Regions from separate parts of the Labrenzia sp. VG12 genome, predicted to be linked through region 2. Evidence: riboswitches for the same ligand, from Rfam matches in the RefSeq annotation. Region 2 holds a riboswitch; the other holds the start of a gene.
The links. Region 2 has a riboswitch for S-adenosylmethionine ahead of CHH27_RS25280 (hypothetical protein). Riboswitches for the same ligand answer to the same signal wherever they lie in the genome.

Region 1: linked by a shared signal. The riboswitch ahead of CHH27_RS26750 (O-succinylhomoserine sulfhydrylase) and the one ahead of CHH27_RS25280 (hypothetical protein) in region 2 are both predicted to bind S-adenosylmethionine.

Annotation. Positions count from the first base shown of each region.
Region 1 covers NZ_CP022529.1:5,785,947-5,793,442, reverse strand. Annotated here, with positions in the region: gene CHH27_RS26750 (O-succinylhomoserine sulfhydrylase) at 1,178-2,377, opposite strand; SAM riboswitch at 2,422-2,501, opposite strand; gene CHH27_RS26745 (2'-deoxycytidine 5'-triphosphate deaminase) at 2,630-3,766, shown strand; gene CHH27_RS28010 (hypothetical protein) at 3,820-4,293, shown strand; gene CHH27_RS26735 (YigZ family protein) at 4,238-4,831, shown strand; gene CHH27_RS26725 (hypothetical protein) at 5,475-6,062, shown strand; gene CHH27_RS28565 (hypothetical protein) at 6,175-6,297, shown strand; gene CHH27_RS26720 (ion transporter) at 6,303-7,103, opposite strand; tRNA gene CHH27_RS26715 (tRNA-Gly) at 7,290-7,363, shown strand; gene CHH27_RS26710 (DUF1127 domain-containing protein) at 7,388-7,496, opposite strand, start outside.
Region 2 covers NZ_CP022529.1:5,480,578-5,488,073, reverse strand. Annotated here, with positions in the region: gene CHH27_RS25315 (HTTM domain-containing protein) at 1-330, shown strand, start outside; gene CHH27_RS25310 (SUMF1/EgtB/PvdO family nonheme iron enzyme) at 373-1,269, opposite strand; gene CHH27_RS25305 (glutathione S-transferase C-terminal domain-containing protein) at 1,444-2,148, opposite strand; gene CHH27_RS25300 (SlyX family protein) at 2,341-2,553, shown strand; gene CHH27_RS25295 (efflux RND transporter periplasmic adaptor subunit) at 2,657-3,670, shown strand; gene CHH27_RS25290 (ABC transporter permease) at 3,667-4,905, shown strand; gene CHH27_RS25285 (ABC transporter ATP-binding protein) at 4,902-5,618, shown strand; SAM-I-IV-variant riboswitch at 5,683-5,804, shown strand; gene CHH27_RS25280 (hypothetical protein) at 5,846-6,148, shown strand; gene CHH27_RS25275 (acyl-CoA thioesterase) at 6,343-6,687, opposite strand; gene CHH27_RS25270 (hypothetical protein) at 6,930-7,151, opposite strand; gene CHH27_RS25265 (group III truncated hemoglobin) at 7,142-7,496, opposite strand, start outside.

The sequences.
Region 1 (7,496 bases), 310 kb from region 2:
CGTTCAGTGAGTGTCTGTTCTTGTTGTTGACTTCCGGGGCTCGTTGTCTGGAGCCGATGGGGAGAGAATTGCAACGGGTGTGCCAACTTGCCGAGAATTCGTGATGTCATTGTTTTCGCAACGGAAATTCTCTCCCCAGCGAAAGTGTTAAAATATGGAACTGTGCAGTTTTCTGCACAGTCGCCTCCGGACTGCGAAGAAACACGCGCAGGCAAAGTGTGACGAACATCACAAAACGGGTTTTAGGAGGGGCAAGTGAGGGGATGGCGGCGGAGTTTTTGCAGGATCGAGAGGTCGTATTGACGATCCACAGCCCTTGCATTGTGGTCGGGTGTGCAGGCTTGCTCCCACTAGACCGCCTCAAAAGCAGCCTTCGTAAAGGTTCAGACTTAACCACCGGTGTCACCCCGGCCGCAGCGCAGCGAAGAGCCGGGGCCCACTCGCTGCTCTGCTTGCTGAAGCGCAGGCATTCAAATTTCTGCGGATCCGCTGTGCGAAGTGACCAAGCGCTCTGCAAACGAGTAGGCCCCGGGTCTCGCCAAGCTCGCCCGGGGTGACACCGGAGGAGACGGGCCAGCAACAACTAAACTGCTCTCACAAGTTCTTCATCCTGCAGCATTTCCTCGGTGTCACCCCGGCCGAAGCGCAGCGGAGAGCCGGGGCCTACTCGCAGGGCTGTTTGCTGAAGCGCAAGACACCAAGAATTCTGCGGAGGCTCCCTGCGAAGTGACCAGGCGCTCTGGCAATGAGTAGGCCCCGGGTCTCGCGCAGCTCGCCCGGGGTGACACCGGAGGGACGGCCTGGCGAAGTGGGACCGGCAATATTAGGCCACTTGTTCAGCTCTGCTCAAAGTGGTGCGGCCTTCGCACCTGTGTCACCCCGGCCGCAGCGCAGCGGAGAGCCGGGGCCTACTCGCAGACCCGCTTGCTGAAGCGCAGGCATTCAAATTTCTGCGGATCCGCTCTGCGAGACGATCAGGCTCTCTGGCAACGAGTAGGCCCCGGGTCTCGCATCGCTCGCCCGGGGTGACACCGGAGGGGACAGCGTGGCGAGCGGGGAAAAACCCTAAAGGGGCGCGACGGGCCTTTCGGTTCTGGATAGTCCCGACAACTCGGCGCTCATGCCCTGAACCCGGTTCGACACGCGGCCCAAGTCACAATGCACGCCCCCCTTAAGCTCAGATCGCGCCGAGGGCCTTTTCGATGTCTTCCAGAAGATCGAGCGGGTCTTCCAGACCGATCGACAGCCGCAGGATGCCGTCGGAAATGTCGAGTTCGGCGCGGGCTTCCTCGCCGATTGACTGGTGGGTCGTCGTGGCCGGATGGGTGATCAGGCTCTTGGCATCCCCCAGATTGTTGGAGATCTTGATGATCTCAAGCGCATTGGTGAAGCGGAACGCCGCCTCCTTGCCGCCGTCGATTTCAAAGGCGACCATGGTGGAGCCGGCCTTCATCTGGCGTGCAACCACATCGGCCTGCGGGTGGTCAGCACGGCCCGGATAGATCAGCCGCGAGACCTTGGCCTGATCGGCCAGGAAGTCGGCCACCTGGCCGGCGCTTTCGGTCTGGCGCGCCACGCGCAGCGGCAGGGTTTCAAGGCCTTTCAAGAGCACCCAGGCGCTGAACGGGCTCATATGCGGGCCGGTGTGCTTGATGAAGGGCATCACCTCGTCGGTGATCCATTCCTCGTCGGACAGGACAACCCCGCCCAGGCAGCGGCCCTGGCCGTCAATATGCTTGGTGGCGGAATAGATGACGACATCCGCTCCGAGTTCAAGCGGCGACTGGTAGAGCGGCGTTGCAAAGACGTTGTCGACGATCAGGCGCGCACCACACTCCTTGGCGATGTCGGCGACGGCGGCAATGTCGATCACTTCCAGCGTCGGGTTGGTCGGGCTTTCCAGGAACATCGCCCGGGTGTTCGGCCGCACCGCAGCCTTCCACTGGTCGATGTCCGTACCGTCGACCAGCGTGCTTTCCACGCCGAAGCGCGGCAGCAGCGTTTCGCAGATATAGCGGCAGGAGCCGAACAGGGCCTTGGAGGCAATGACATGATCGCCCGCCTTGACGGAGGCCATCAGCGCCAGATTGACGGCGGCCATGCCGCTGGCCGTGCCGCGGGCAGCTTCCGCGCCTTCCAGTCCCTTGATCCGGTCTTCGAACATGGTGACGGTCGGGTTGGCATAGCGCGAGTAGACATAACCCGGATCGTCGCCGTTGAAGCGCGCCTCGGCGGCCTCCGCACCGGCATAGGTGAAGCCCTGCGTCAGGTAGATGGTCTCGGAGGTCTCACCAAAGGGCGACCGCATGGTGCCGCCATGCACCAGGCTGGTGGCAGGACGCCAGTTCTTGTTTCCGGTCTTGGTGGTCTCAGTCATGTCTTCCAGTGCTCCAAACGCAAAAAACCCCAGCCTCAAGACCGGGGTTCGCACCTCCGGCCTTTTTAGCAACTTGTTTAACGTGGCTGCAAGCCGGCCGGCCCAAATCACCACGAGGTGCGCTTCTCCTACGGGAAAACGCCGCGCCGGTCAATGTTCTTTGCCGAATTCTCGTCTGGCGCCGCAAAGCCTGTTGGCGCAGCGCGCCGCATCCGTTAAGGACGATAGAAGAGAATAAAGCAGGACAAAAAGATGAACGTGACAGCGGGCCAGACCTTGAACGGAAGCGCAACTCTCTCCGCCGAGGGGATCCTGCCCGAACGTATCATTGAGGCCATGTTCTCCGCCGGCGAGATCGCCGCCGCCCTGCCCCCGGTGGAGGGCCAGATCCAGCCCGCCAGTCTCGACCTGCGCCTCGGCCAGGTGGCCTACCGGGTGCGTGCCAGTTTCCTGCCCGGCCCGGAGATCAAGGTCGCCGACCGGCTGGAACAGCTGAAACTGCACACGGTCGATCTTTCCGAGGGTGCCGTTCTGGAGACCGGCTGTGTCTATATCGTGCCCCTGCAGGAAAGCCTGGCTCTGGCCGCCGACATTTCCGCGACCGCGAACCCGAAAAGCTCAACCGGCCGGCTCGACGTCTTCACCCGCGTCATCACCGACAACGGTCTCGCCTTCGACACCATCCCGGCCGGCTACACCGGCCCGCTCTACGCGGAAATCTCGCCGCTGACCTTCCCGATCCTGGTACGCTCGGGCTCACGCCTCAGCCAGATCCGCTTCCGCCGCGGCCAGTCCCTGATCGCCGACAGCGTCCTGGAAGAGGTGCACAAGACCCACACCCTGATGAGCGGCGGCAACGAGCGCATCGGCAATGGCGTGCAGCTTTCCATCGACCTGGAAGGCGATGGCGAGAACAGCCTGATCGGCTACCGCGCCAAACATCATTCCGGCCTGATCGATGTCGACAAGGTCGGCGCACAGGACCCGCTCGATTTCTGGGAGCCGATCTATCGGCGACAGCATGCCGAGCTGATCCTCGACCCGAATGCCTTCTACATCCTGGTCAGCCAGGAAGCTGTGCATGTGCCGCCGGATTATGCCGCTGAGATGGTGCCTTTCGACCCGCTGGTCGGCGAGTTCCGCGTTCACTATGCCGGCTTCTTCGATCCGGGCTTCGGCCACGCGGGCGCCGGCGGCATCGGCTCCAGAGCCGTTCTGGAAGTCCGCTCCCACGATGTGCCCTTCATCGTCGAACATGGCCAGACCATCGGCCGGCTCGTCTATGAACACATGGCCGAGAGGCCGCAGCGGCTTTATGGCGAGGGCATCGGCTCCAACTACCAGGGTCAGGCGCTGAAACTCTCCAAGCATTTCAGGGTCCCTGCATAACCTGACGCGGGAGAAAAAGCATTCGGACGAGAAGAACATTTTGGATCGCCCTGTTGTGCCTGGTCGGGCTGTTCGGTCTTCAGCTGACTTCTTCCTCCAACCAATTGTTCTCGATTGATACGGTTGTCCCCTCCGAAGTCTTCGAGCGCTTCTACTCGGAATTTGCGAGCTGCAGAGGACTTCCTTCGCAGATTTTGGAGGAGCTTAAGGAAAGTGGTCACAACCTCTTTCTTGGCGGGCGCTACAGCTGGTCAGAAGACAGCAACGAAATCACCGCGACCACACTGATCCTTCAAAATAGAAACATCTGCCACTGGAGCGAATGCAGAACCCATTTCTTCAAAGGCGATCCGCGGAAGGACACCTGCGAATATGCATTCACCATCCAGGCCTACAAGGGCATCGGTTTTACAGGGTCATTCCTTTTTGCAAACGATCAAATCTACAAACCAAGCTGCAACGTGTATTTCAATGGAAGCTGCTTCACAGGCGATACCACTCCCTGGTACCGGAGATACTTCTATTAAAACCGTCACAAGCGAATTCGAAGGTTTCCTGGAAGACCGGAAGTCGCGCTTTCTGGCGCATCTGGTGCCGCTGGACCTGTTCGAGCAGCGCCTGGAGGAGCTGCGCAAGGAACACCGGAAAGCCAACCACGTCGTCACCGCGCACAGACGCCTTCTGGACGATGGCCGCATCGAGGAAAGCGGCAAGGATGATGGCGAACCTGCCGGCACGTCCGGCATGCCCACCTTGCGGGTCCTGCAGGGTGCCGGCCTGATCAATTGCGCCGTCCTGATCGTGCGTTATTTCGGGGGAACCAAACTCGGTGGCGGCGGCCTCGCCCGCGCCTATGCCGGCGCGGCCCAGGACGCGATTGCAAATGCCGAGCTCGTTCCGTTTCAGAAGATGCTGGTGAAACAGGTCAGCGCGGACTTCGCCGCAAGCTCGGAGCTGGAACGCCGGATCGACGGCCTTGGTCTCACCGTGCTGTCACGCGACTACACCGAAGACGGTGTGACGCTGACGGTCGAAGGACCGGAAGAGGTCCTTGCCGCGCTTTAGGCCCGCGGCGGAGACTGTAGCCGATCCTTATCTGTTTTCAATTTGGTAGATTAGTCTTTGGAGATCTGCCCGCAAACGCAGGCTGCACCGCTTCTCCGGGTTACCCCGTTTGGGATCTGCTGCGCTCGAACGCAGGCAGGCCGGGCGCCTGCGTGTTTGACAAGGCGTCACGCTTCGATTGCCGGCCAGTTTTGTTCAGGTGTGAGAACGCGGTCAGCAGATCATGATCTCGTGTCCGCAGTGATACCAACTTTAAAAACATTCGAAAGTATCTATGATTCAGTCTGACAACAAAAAGAAGCACCTGGTGCAGACCCTTGATGCAGAAAAACCCGAACCATGTCCTGAGGTTTCTATCCTGCCTTTTGCTTATTCTGTTGCAAGTCGGCCCCCTCGGCAGAACGGTGCTTGCGGCGGACCTGGAAGTCATCATTCGAGACCCTTCGGCCTATGAAGACCGTCATGCCCGCTACATCAACGAGACCTTGGCAAAGGCTCTTCAAGAATCCGGTGTGCAGGCGCGCTTCGTCGTTGCGAGGTCAGACTTCAGCCGAAAGCGCCTGCTGCGCGAACTGATATCCGGCGAAAACATACATGTCGTTGCCCATGCCCCCGTCCCGGCTGGGAGGAGCAGCTTCTCACCGTGCGGGTTCCGCTGCACAAGGGGCTCCAGGGCATTCGCCTGTTCCTGATAAACAAGCGCGATCAGCAAGACCTGTCAGAGGTCAAGACGCTCAAGGACTTGCAACGTTTCCCAACCGGCTCTGGTGAGCAATGGTCCATCACACCCGTGTTGCGCGACAGCGGCTTTCATGTGGTCACGGCAGAAGGTCAGCGCGAACTTTACGAGATGCTGCGTCTCAGGCGGATGATCACGTTTGGTCGCGGTGTTTTTGAGATCTTCGAAGAACTGGAGAAATATGGCGCCGGATATCCCGAACTTGTCGTTGAAGACCACCTGGCCCTTTTTGTGCCGCTCCCGGTCTATTTCTTTGTCAGCCCCAGGCACCCGGAATTGGCCCGGCACATAGAAACCGGTTTGCAGCGCATGATCGAGGATGGCTCGTTCGACGAGCATTTTCTGAAGTACCACGGGGAGGATATCGAGAAGGCATCTCTTTCCCGCCGCACTCTGTTTCGCATACCGAACCCACACTTGAGCGCCAAGACACCGACTGAAAACTCGCCTCTTTGGTTCAATCCCTCTTTGCTGACGCAAGACCTGAACTAGCGACTGCTCTGGTTTGCCGGTTGGCACCCGACAACATCCGACGTCTCAAGACAATGATCGGCTGAGGGCTGTTCCAGCGTAAACGGTTGAACCCATCTCGCAGGAGCCCATCATGAAGCTGAACATCGCCCTGATCGTCCTTGCCCTTGCCTCAATGCTGGCCGGCTGCCAGTCCACCGGCTCCGGCGTGCCGGCGCCCGAGCCGCGCGAGTCCGAAGACCGTGGCGGCTACTGACCGGGTCAGGCCCGGGTGCGCTCGACCTCGGCGCGCAGCTGGCTGAGTTCCGCGCGCATGGCCTTGACCTCTTCCAGGATCAGGCCGGTCTCGTCGTGGATCGCCTGGCGGTTGGCATCGGCCTCCGCCTCGTGCTCCTCCTGCATCGCCGAGACGATGATACCGATGAAAAGGTTCAGCACCGTGAAGGCCGTGCACAGGATGAAAGGCACGAAGAACAGCCAGGAATAGGGGTATTGTTCCATCACCGGCCGGACGATGCCCATGGACCAGCTTTCCAGCGTCATGATCTGGAAGAGCGTATAGAGCGAGGCCCCGAGGTCGCCAAACCATTCGGGAAAGCTGGCGCCGAACAGTTTGGTCGCCATGACGCCGAACACATAAAAGACCAGTGCCATCAGGACGACAATCGAGCCCATGCCCGGCAAGGCAGCGATCAGGCCGCCAATCACGCGGCGGAGCGACGGCACCACGGAAATGAGCCGCAGCACACGCAGGATGCGCAGCGAGCGCAGCACGGCGAGCGGCCCGTTGGAGGGCAGCAGCGCGATCGCGACAATGGCGAAATCAAAAAGGCTCCAGGGATCGCGGAAGAACTTTGCACCGTGGGCAAAGAGGCGCAGGGCCAGCTCGATCACGAAGATGCCGAGAATGATCTGGTCGATCAGGACCAGGGCCGGGCCGATGCTGTTCATGACCGCATGGCTGGTTTCCAGCCCCAGCGTCACCGCATTCAGGACGATGATCCCGATGATGCAGAATTCCCATGTGCGCGACGTGACCAGCGCCTTGACCTGATTTCGCATAAAGCCGACCCGAATATCTAGAAGTTCCGGCGGCTTTCTGCCGCGCCGGGCGGAACATGGCGATTTCTCTGCCGCAGTGCAAGATCAAACCGAACCGGGAAAAGCCGTGATCCCCGGCGAAGCCTGCTTGACAGGCAAATAGGATCGGCGCAGAAAGCGGGCTCGGCCTTGACAGGGACCGGATCAGCGGGTGTAGCTCAATGGTAGAGCAGGAGCTTCCCAAGCTTAAGACGAGGGTTCGATTCCCTTCACCCGCTCCATTTTTTCTTCATCGATTTCGTGCATCACCGCCACCCCTCCTCGACCGGTGGGTTCCCTGGCACATCCGCCCGCGTCAGCCCGATATCTTCCAGAAGGTAATCCGGCAACTCGGACAGGTGCGCGCGGTCGCGG
Region 2 (7,496 bases):
GAACTGACGGATGGCACAATCGTCGACGTCTATTCGGGGACCAAAGGCCTTGCCGACTTCGACAAGCCGGAGGCCGTTTCGAAGGTTTATGCCAATTACCGCTGGCGCAAGTTCCTGTCCCAGCTGGAGGACCAGACTTACGAAAACACGCCACAAGTGCTTGCGCTGAACTATGGCCGCTACCTGTGCCGAAACTGGGAACGGCAGCACCCGGACGACCTGCCGCTGGCGACATTCGAGATCTATTTCCAGATCGAACGGTCGCAACCGCCGGGGCAGGTCCGAAGCGTCGAAACCCGTCAGGTCTGGAACCATGACTGTTTCGGCTGACGGGATCCGGGAGATGCGCTAGCCGCGCTTTGACACTGCATGTCAGTGATCCCGCGCAACGCGAAAGCCGATGTCGATATTTGAAAAATCCGGACGCCGACCGGAGCTTTGCCATGACCCGACCAAGGACCTGCTGACTCGATAGCTGCCTCCGCGCAATTCCGCCTTTTCGCAACCAGGTCCGATCGCCGGTTTATCGGCATCCGGTTTTTCCTCAGGTCCATGGACCCAACAGCTTTGCGTCCACTCCCAGACATTCCCGCTGGTGTCGTGGAGCCCAAAATCGTTCGCCTTGAATGAGCCAACAGGGGCAAGCCGCCAGAATCCGTCATCACATTTCCCGGTTATCCTGGCCAGCCTCGCCTTGCGTTTGTCATCTGCCTGAACCAGGTAGGTCAGGTCATCGTGATTGGCATATTGGCATCGGTCCTGCCAGGCGAAGGATTTCAGACGGCCTCCAAGGGCCGCATATTGCCACTCATTGCCCGTCGGCAGACGATAGGTCTTGCCCGTTTTAGCCGACAACCAGTTCACGTAGTCCTGCGCCTGAAGCCAGCTGACATTCGTAATCGGGTGCCGAGCTTCGGACGCGAGCTTGTTTGTTCGAAGCTCCGGACAGGCTTTTTCCGCAACACAAGCTGCCCAGTCCGCCACCGTGACTTCGAAGCGGCTGACGGAAAAAGCCCGCACCATGATCCGCGAAAGTTTCCCGGCCTTGCCATCTCCTTTTTTGCCTGTTGAGCGCTTGACCAGCGCTCCATCTGGCAACGCCACCATTTCCGGACAGGACGGACAATCAGAGAAGCGGGTCAGCGGAGGAACCTCCTTTTCTGAAGCCTTGACCGAGTGACCGGCCCCTGCCGCAAAACCGGCAATCAGGAAACAGAAAAGCCGCGGAACGACCGGGACACCGGTCAAGAGGCGAAATCGATGAGACATCAGAATTTTCCAGACAAAGAGGCAATCAGGCAAATGGATAGGGTGCGACCGAACGCTTCATGATCGGCTGTCCGGCGGCGGGTATTCGAATCGCGCGTGATGTTTACGCGTCCCGACGAAAAAAAGAAACCGCCTGAAAGAGGCGGTTTCATCTTCATCTCTCCGGCATTTGCATCAGTCGCGAGGCGGAATGTCGATCGCTTTCTGGCTGGCCGGCCGCGCCATGCAGCTCTCCACCCAGCGCACCACGTTGGAATAGCCGGCATAGCCCGTGACTTCACCCGCCTCGTAAAAACCGTTGATGTTGCGTGCCCATGGCCAGGTGGCGATATCGGCGATCGAGTAGTCCGCACCGAGAATGAAGTCCTTGCCGTCCAGCTGCCGGTCAAGCACGCCGAGCAGCCGTTTGACCTCGTCGCGGTACCGCTCGAAGGGGCGCCGGTCTTCATAGTCCTTCCCGGCAAACTTGTGAAAGAACCCGAGCTGACCGGTCATGGGACCAAGGCCGCCCATCTGCCACATCAGCCACTGGATCGCCTGGTACTTACCGTCCGGATCCGCCGGGATCAGATTGCCGGACTTGTCAGCCAGGTAAATCAGGATGGCCCCCGATTCCCAGAGCGGCAGCGGCGCACCGTCCGGACCGTTCGGATCGATGATGGCCGGGATCTTGTTGTTCGGGTTGAGCGACAGGAATTCCGGGCTCATCTGATCATTGGTGGCAAAATCGACCTTGTGCGCCTCATAGGGCAGGCCGGTTTCCTCCAGCATGGCCGACACCTTGATGCCGTTCGGGGTCGGCAGGGAATAGAGCTGGATGCGCTCCGGGTGCTGGGCGGGCCATTTTCGGGTGATGTCAAAGTCGTTCAGGCTGGTCATGAGCGGGTCTCCGGGGAAGGCAATTCAGGCAGGTCGGCGCGAGGACCGTGTTGCCGGTGACCATAAAGCGGCCCAACGCAGGAGGAAAAGCCGCCATTGCGCGGGTCACGAACAATTGTGCTTTGCCGGTGACCGGCCTATACCTGCGCCCGAACCCCAACAGCTGCCCTTTTCGTGGGGCCAGGAGACCGCATGGCAGACGATCACGACGCCCGTCTGGAGAAGCTCGAAACAGATCTTGCCCACGCCACCAACACGATCGAGGATCTCAACCAGGTGGTCATCGAGCAGGGCAAGCAGATCGACCGGATGACGCGTCTTCTGAGCAACATGACCGACCAGGTGGAAGAGCTGATGGACAATGTCCTGCCCGGACACCAGAACGAGAAGCCACCTCACTACTAGGGTCAGGGCCCCAGATCTCTCCGCAGTTTTACGGATTTGATCCATCTCCTTGCACCACACCTTCAAGGCGGTAGTCTTGCGCCCAACTTGATGAAGGTGCGTCATGCGTTTGATGAAATATCTGGGTCTGGTCCTGCTGCTGGCAGCGGCGATTGCCGGCTGGAACTGGTGGGGCGCGCGGCCGCCGAAGGTCGAAGTCGTGTCACCCTATGAGGGCAAGGCAGCCGAAGTTGTCTATGCGACGGCCGTGGTCGAACCCGTCCGGTGGGCCAAGGTGACCAGCATTATCCGCGAACGCATCATTTCCCTTTGCGGCTGCGAGGGCATGGTGGTTGCCAAGGGCGACGAGCTGGCCGAACTCGACAGCGGCGACGCAAGGGCGACGCTGGCGGAATTGGAAGCGCGCCAGGTCCTGGCCCGGTCGGACCGGGAACGGGCCCAGCAGCTCCTGGAACGGCGGGTGGTCAGCCAGCAGGTCTATGACAAGGCGCAGAGCGAACTCATCCGTGTCAACGCCATGATCGCCGCACAGTCGGAACGGCTCCGGGACTATCGCATCGTCGCCCCGATGGACGGCATGGTGCTGCGGCAGGACGGCTCTGTCGGCGAGGTTGCCGAACCCGGCGAGATCCTGTTCTGGATCGGACAGCCGACACCGCTTCAACTGGTCGCGGAAGTCAACGAGGAAGACATCCCGAAAGTCGATCAGGGCCAGGTGGCGCTGATCAAGGCGGACGCGTTTCCAGAAGGGGACCTCAAGGCGACCGTGTCACGGATCACGCCGAAAGGCGATCCGGTCCTGAAGAACTACCGGGTCTATCTCGACCTGCCGAAGGACACGCCGTTGCGGATCGGCATGACGGCCGAAATCAACATCGTCACCGAGGAAAAGGACGATGCGCTATTGCTGCCGGCGGCCGCCTTTGACGGCATTGCGGTGCAAGTGCTTGGCCCAGACAACCGCGTCAGCCGAATAACGCTCACCACCGGTATTCGCGGAACGCGCGCCGTCGAGGTCCTGGACGGGCTGGACCTGGACAGCCGAGTTGTCTTTCCCTTTGATGCAGCGCTCGAAGAGGGCCAGGCCGTGCAGCCAATGGCGGGGGACCGGTCCTGATGCTGCTTCTGCGGATCGCGGCGACCCATGTGCGCAACCGGATGCGTCAGACCGTGGTGTCGACGCTCGGCGTTGCCATGGGCGTCGGTTTCTCGGTGGCCATGGCCAGCCTGATGGAGGGCTCGCAGCGTGATTTCACCACCACCCTGATCGAGGCGATCCCCCATGTCGAGATCAAGGACGACCAGCGCGCGCCCCGCGAACAGCCGGCAAGTGAAGTCTATGACGCCGTTGCCTATCATGGTCTCCGGCCGAAGGAAGATCTGCGCGGCATCCGAAATCCGACCGAGGCACTTGCTTCCCTGCGCGACTGGGTGGACGGAACGATGGCGGAGCGGCTGAGCGGCCAGGCCGTCCTGCGCTACAGCGGACAGGATCTCGGTCTGACACTGATCGGCGTGGTGCCGCGCAAGGAACTTCTGGTCTCGCAAATCGGCGAGGACATGCGCCAGGGAGCGTTCACGGATCTGGCAACAACGTCCAACGGCCTCGTGATTGGTGCCAAGGCCTCAACACGGCTTGGCGCCGACCTCGGCGACACCGTCACGATGACGTCGGCCAACGGCATTGCCAAGCGCTTCAAGATTGTCGGCCTGTTCCACACCGGCGTCACCTCAAGCGATGAAGGCCTGGCTTACGCCCCCTTGAAGGCCGTCCAGATCCTTCTGGAAAAACCCGACATCATCAATTCCATCTCCATCCACCTCAACGACATCAAGACGGCCAGACAGGTTGCCGCCCGCGCGGAACGCCAGCTTGGCTACAAGGCCCTCTCCTGGGAAGAGGCCAATGAAGGTCTGCTGGAAGCCTTTTTCGTGCGCAATGTGATCATGTACACCGTGGTCGGCGCGATCCTGGTCGTTGCCGGGTTCGGCATCTACAACATCGTCTCCACGATTGTGCACGAGAAGGCCAAGGACATTGCGATCCTGAAGTCGCTCGGCTTTCCGGAACGCGACATCCAGCGGATCTTCGTGCTGGAGGGACTGGTCATTGGTGTTCTGGGAGCAATCGCCGGATCAATGCTTGGCTTCGGCCTGTCGAGCTATCTCGCTTCGATCAAATTTGAGGTCACCACCAATGTGGAGATGACCCGGCTGCCGATCCACTTCTCCGCGCTTCACTATGTGCTGGCCTGCCTGCTCGCCTTTCTCTCCTCGGCCATTGCCGGCCTGATCCCGGCCCGCAAAGCCGCGCGGCTCAATCCCGTCGATATCATCAGGGGGGCAACATGACAGCCGAACCCGCCCTCACGGCAGATGAAACACCGTTGCTGGAGACACGCGGGCTTACCCGCATCCTGCCCACCGTCGTACCGGTGACACTGGTCGAGGATGTCAGCTTCACGGTCGGCGAAGCCGAGTTCGTCGCCATTACCGGACCGTCCGGGTCCGGCAAGTCGTCGCTTCTCTATCTGCTGGGCCTGCTCGACCGGCCGACGCGCGGTTCTGTGCTGATCGGGGGCAAGGAGACCGCCGACCTCTCCTCCGCCGAAATGGCACATCTGCGTCTGGAGAAGCTGGGCTTCGTCTTTCAGTTTCACTTTCTGCTGCCCGAATTCACGGCGCTGGACAATGTGATGATCCCGATGCAGCGGCTCGGCAAGCTGTCCGCGAAGGCACAGCTGGACCATGCCACCGGGTTGCTCGCCGATCTCGGTCTGGAGGAGTTCCTGCACCGGCGGCCGGAACAGCTTTCGGGCGGCCAGAGGCAGCGGGTCGCCGTCGCCAGGGCGCTTGCCAATTCGCCGGACCTGATCCTGGCGGACGAGCCGACCGGCAGCCTGGATTCGGCAGCGACCGAACAGGTCTTTGAAAGCCTTCAGAAAATCGTCGACCGGGAAAGGACGACCGTGGTTGCCGTCACCCACGACATGGACCTGGCCGCACGCATGGAACGGCGCATCCACCTGGTGGACGGGCGGATCGATTATGACCGGCGGCAATGACTCAATGTGAATAGCTGTTATGCAGCGACGGTCTTGCCAAGAAGAGCTGACCATGGCATAAGCGCGCCATCATCAAGAGAAGGGCTGGCGCCCTCGCCAACCTGCCAGACCGGGCAAGGTGGTTTCCGCAACAGGGATGCGGTCGGGTTTTCCTCAAGGAACTCTCCGGCAATGAAGCGGTACTCTTTCATGCGCCAGTCCTCCTCGGGAAACCGATGGAGGATTAATTGTCTCAGGAACCTTTTGCCGGACGTGCGGCAGATCTGATCGAGAACAAAGTGTTGAGCCAGTCAAGCCTTGCCGACGACGACATCTGGCGAAGCGCAGCCGAAGACTGCGTGCTTGCCCGTATCCGGTCCCTGCGCATTCTGGGCGGCCTGCCGCGCCACAAGGCCCCGCTCAGCGACGCGGACCGGGTCGAGCGCCTGAAGGACCTGCTGCAGCTCTGGGCAAACGGCTGCACCTGCGCCGTCGACGAAGACCTCTTCGCCGATATCCTGAACCGGCAGCCGCCGGCACGGTTTTCCTAGGACAATCAAGAAAGGCCTCGCCAGAAGCCCCTTGTTCCGCCTCCTTCTGAGGAGCGCGCCTGCGCGCATCCCGAAGGACCGGTAGGCAACCCGGGAGCACGAAACCGATCCTACGAGACGGGCCTGACGGTCCGCCTCAGAATGAGGTTATTGGGTGTGACCAAGGGGGCAGGAAAGAGAATTGCCAAGACAATTCAACCCTGTTGCGGCACCGGCCGCGGCTTGCCGCTGTCATCGACGGCCACCATGGTGAAGATGGCTTCCGTCACCTTTTCCCGATGGCCGTAGCGATGTCGCAGGGCCCAGGCCTCGATCTTGATTTCCATCGAGGAATTTCCGACCCGGCCGACACTGGTATAAACGCACAGCACGTCGCCGACATGAACCGGCCGGATGAACTTCATCTTGTCGACCGCGATGGTCACCACGCGTCCCTCGGCCCGCTGGCCCGAGGCGATGCCACCGGCCAGGTCCATCTGCGACAACACCCAGCCGCCGAAGATATCGCCGGACGCATTTGTGTCGGCCGGCATGGCCATGGTGCGCAAGGTCAGTTCGCCATGCGGTTTTTCGTCTGTCACGCCTGAGCCCCTCCATTCCGTGTCAGGCTAGACTAACGAGCGAACGCACAAGCACAAGCCTTTCATCGATCAGAACAGCATCATCAAAATGGCCATGATCCACAAAGGCAAAGGTGCGGCAACCCAGATCAGCAGGATCGGCAATCCGCGGTGCAGTAGATTGGACTTGAACATTTTTGGTCTCCCGAACCGGATGTTGATCAGCTGATGGCCTGAATTTCGAAAACGGTCATGGCCGCGAGCGCAACCATTCCGGTGATGAAGGCCAGTTTTGCGCTGCCGATCAGGGTACGTCCGGCCACATCCAGCTTTGGCCGCGGCATGTTCCTGCTGTCCAGATACATGGACAGAAGCATCAGCGAAAAGACGATGAACCAGACAGCGACAAGGGCTTCTGCGACGAGAACAATGGTTACCAGCATGATCCGCTCCAATCGGAATGTTGGGATGTCAGTTCGACGGGTGGGGTGGCGCCGGGCGTGCCAAAGGTGGCCAGCCAGAGGCTCTGGGCGATGCGTTCGGCCACCGCGATGATTTCATCTGCCAGATCCGGCACGAACAGTTCCCGGATCACCGGCCGGAAGACTGACAGCCATTCGCCGTAGTCGGCACTGACAAGTTCTTTCTGTTTCAGATGCGCCGGTACCGGCTTGCCCTTGTAGGCGCCGTTTTTCAGAAGAACCGACTGCCAGAAGGTCTCCATCCTGGGCAGGTGTTCCTCCCACCGGCCCGCCAGCCGGCGTTCAAAAATTTCTCCAAGCCGCGGA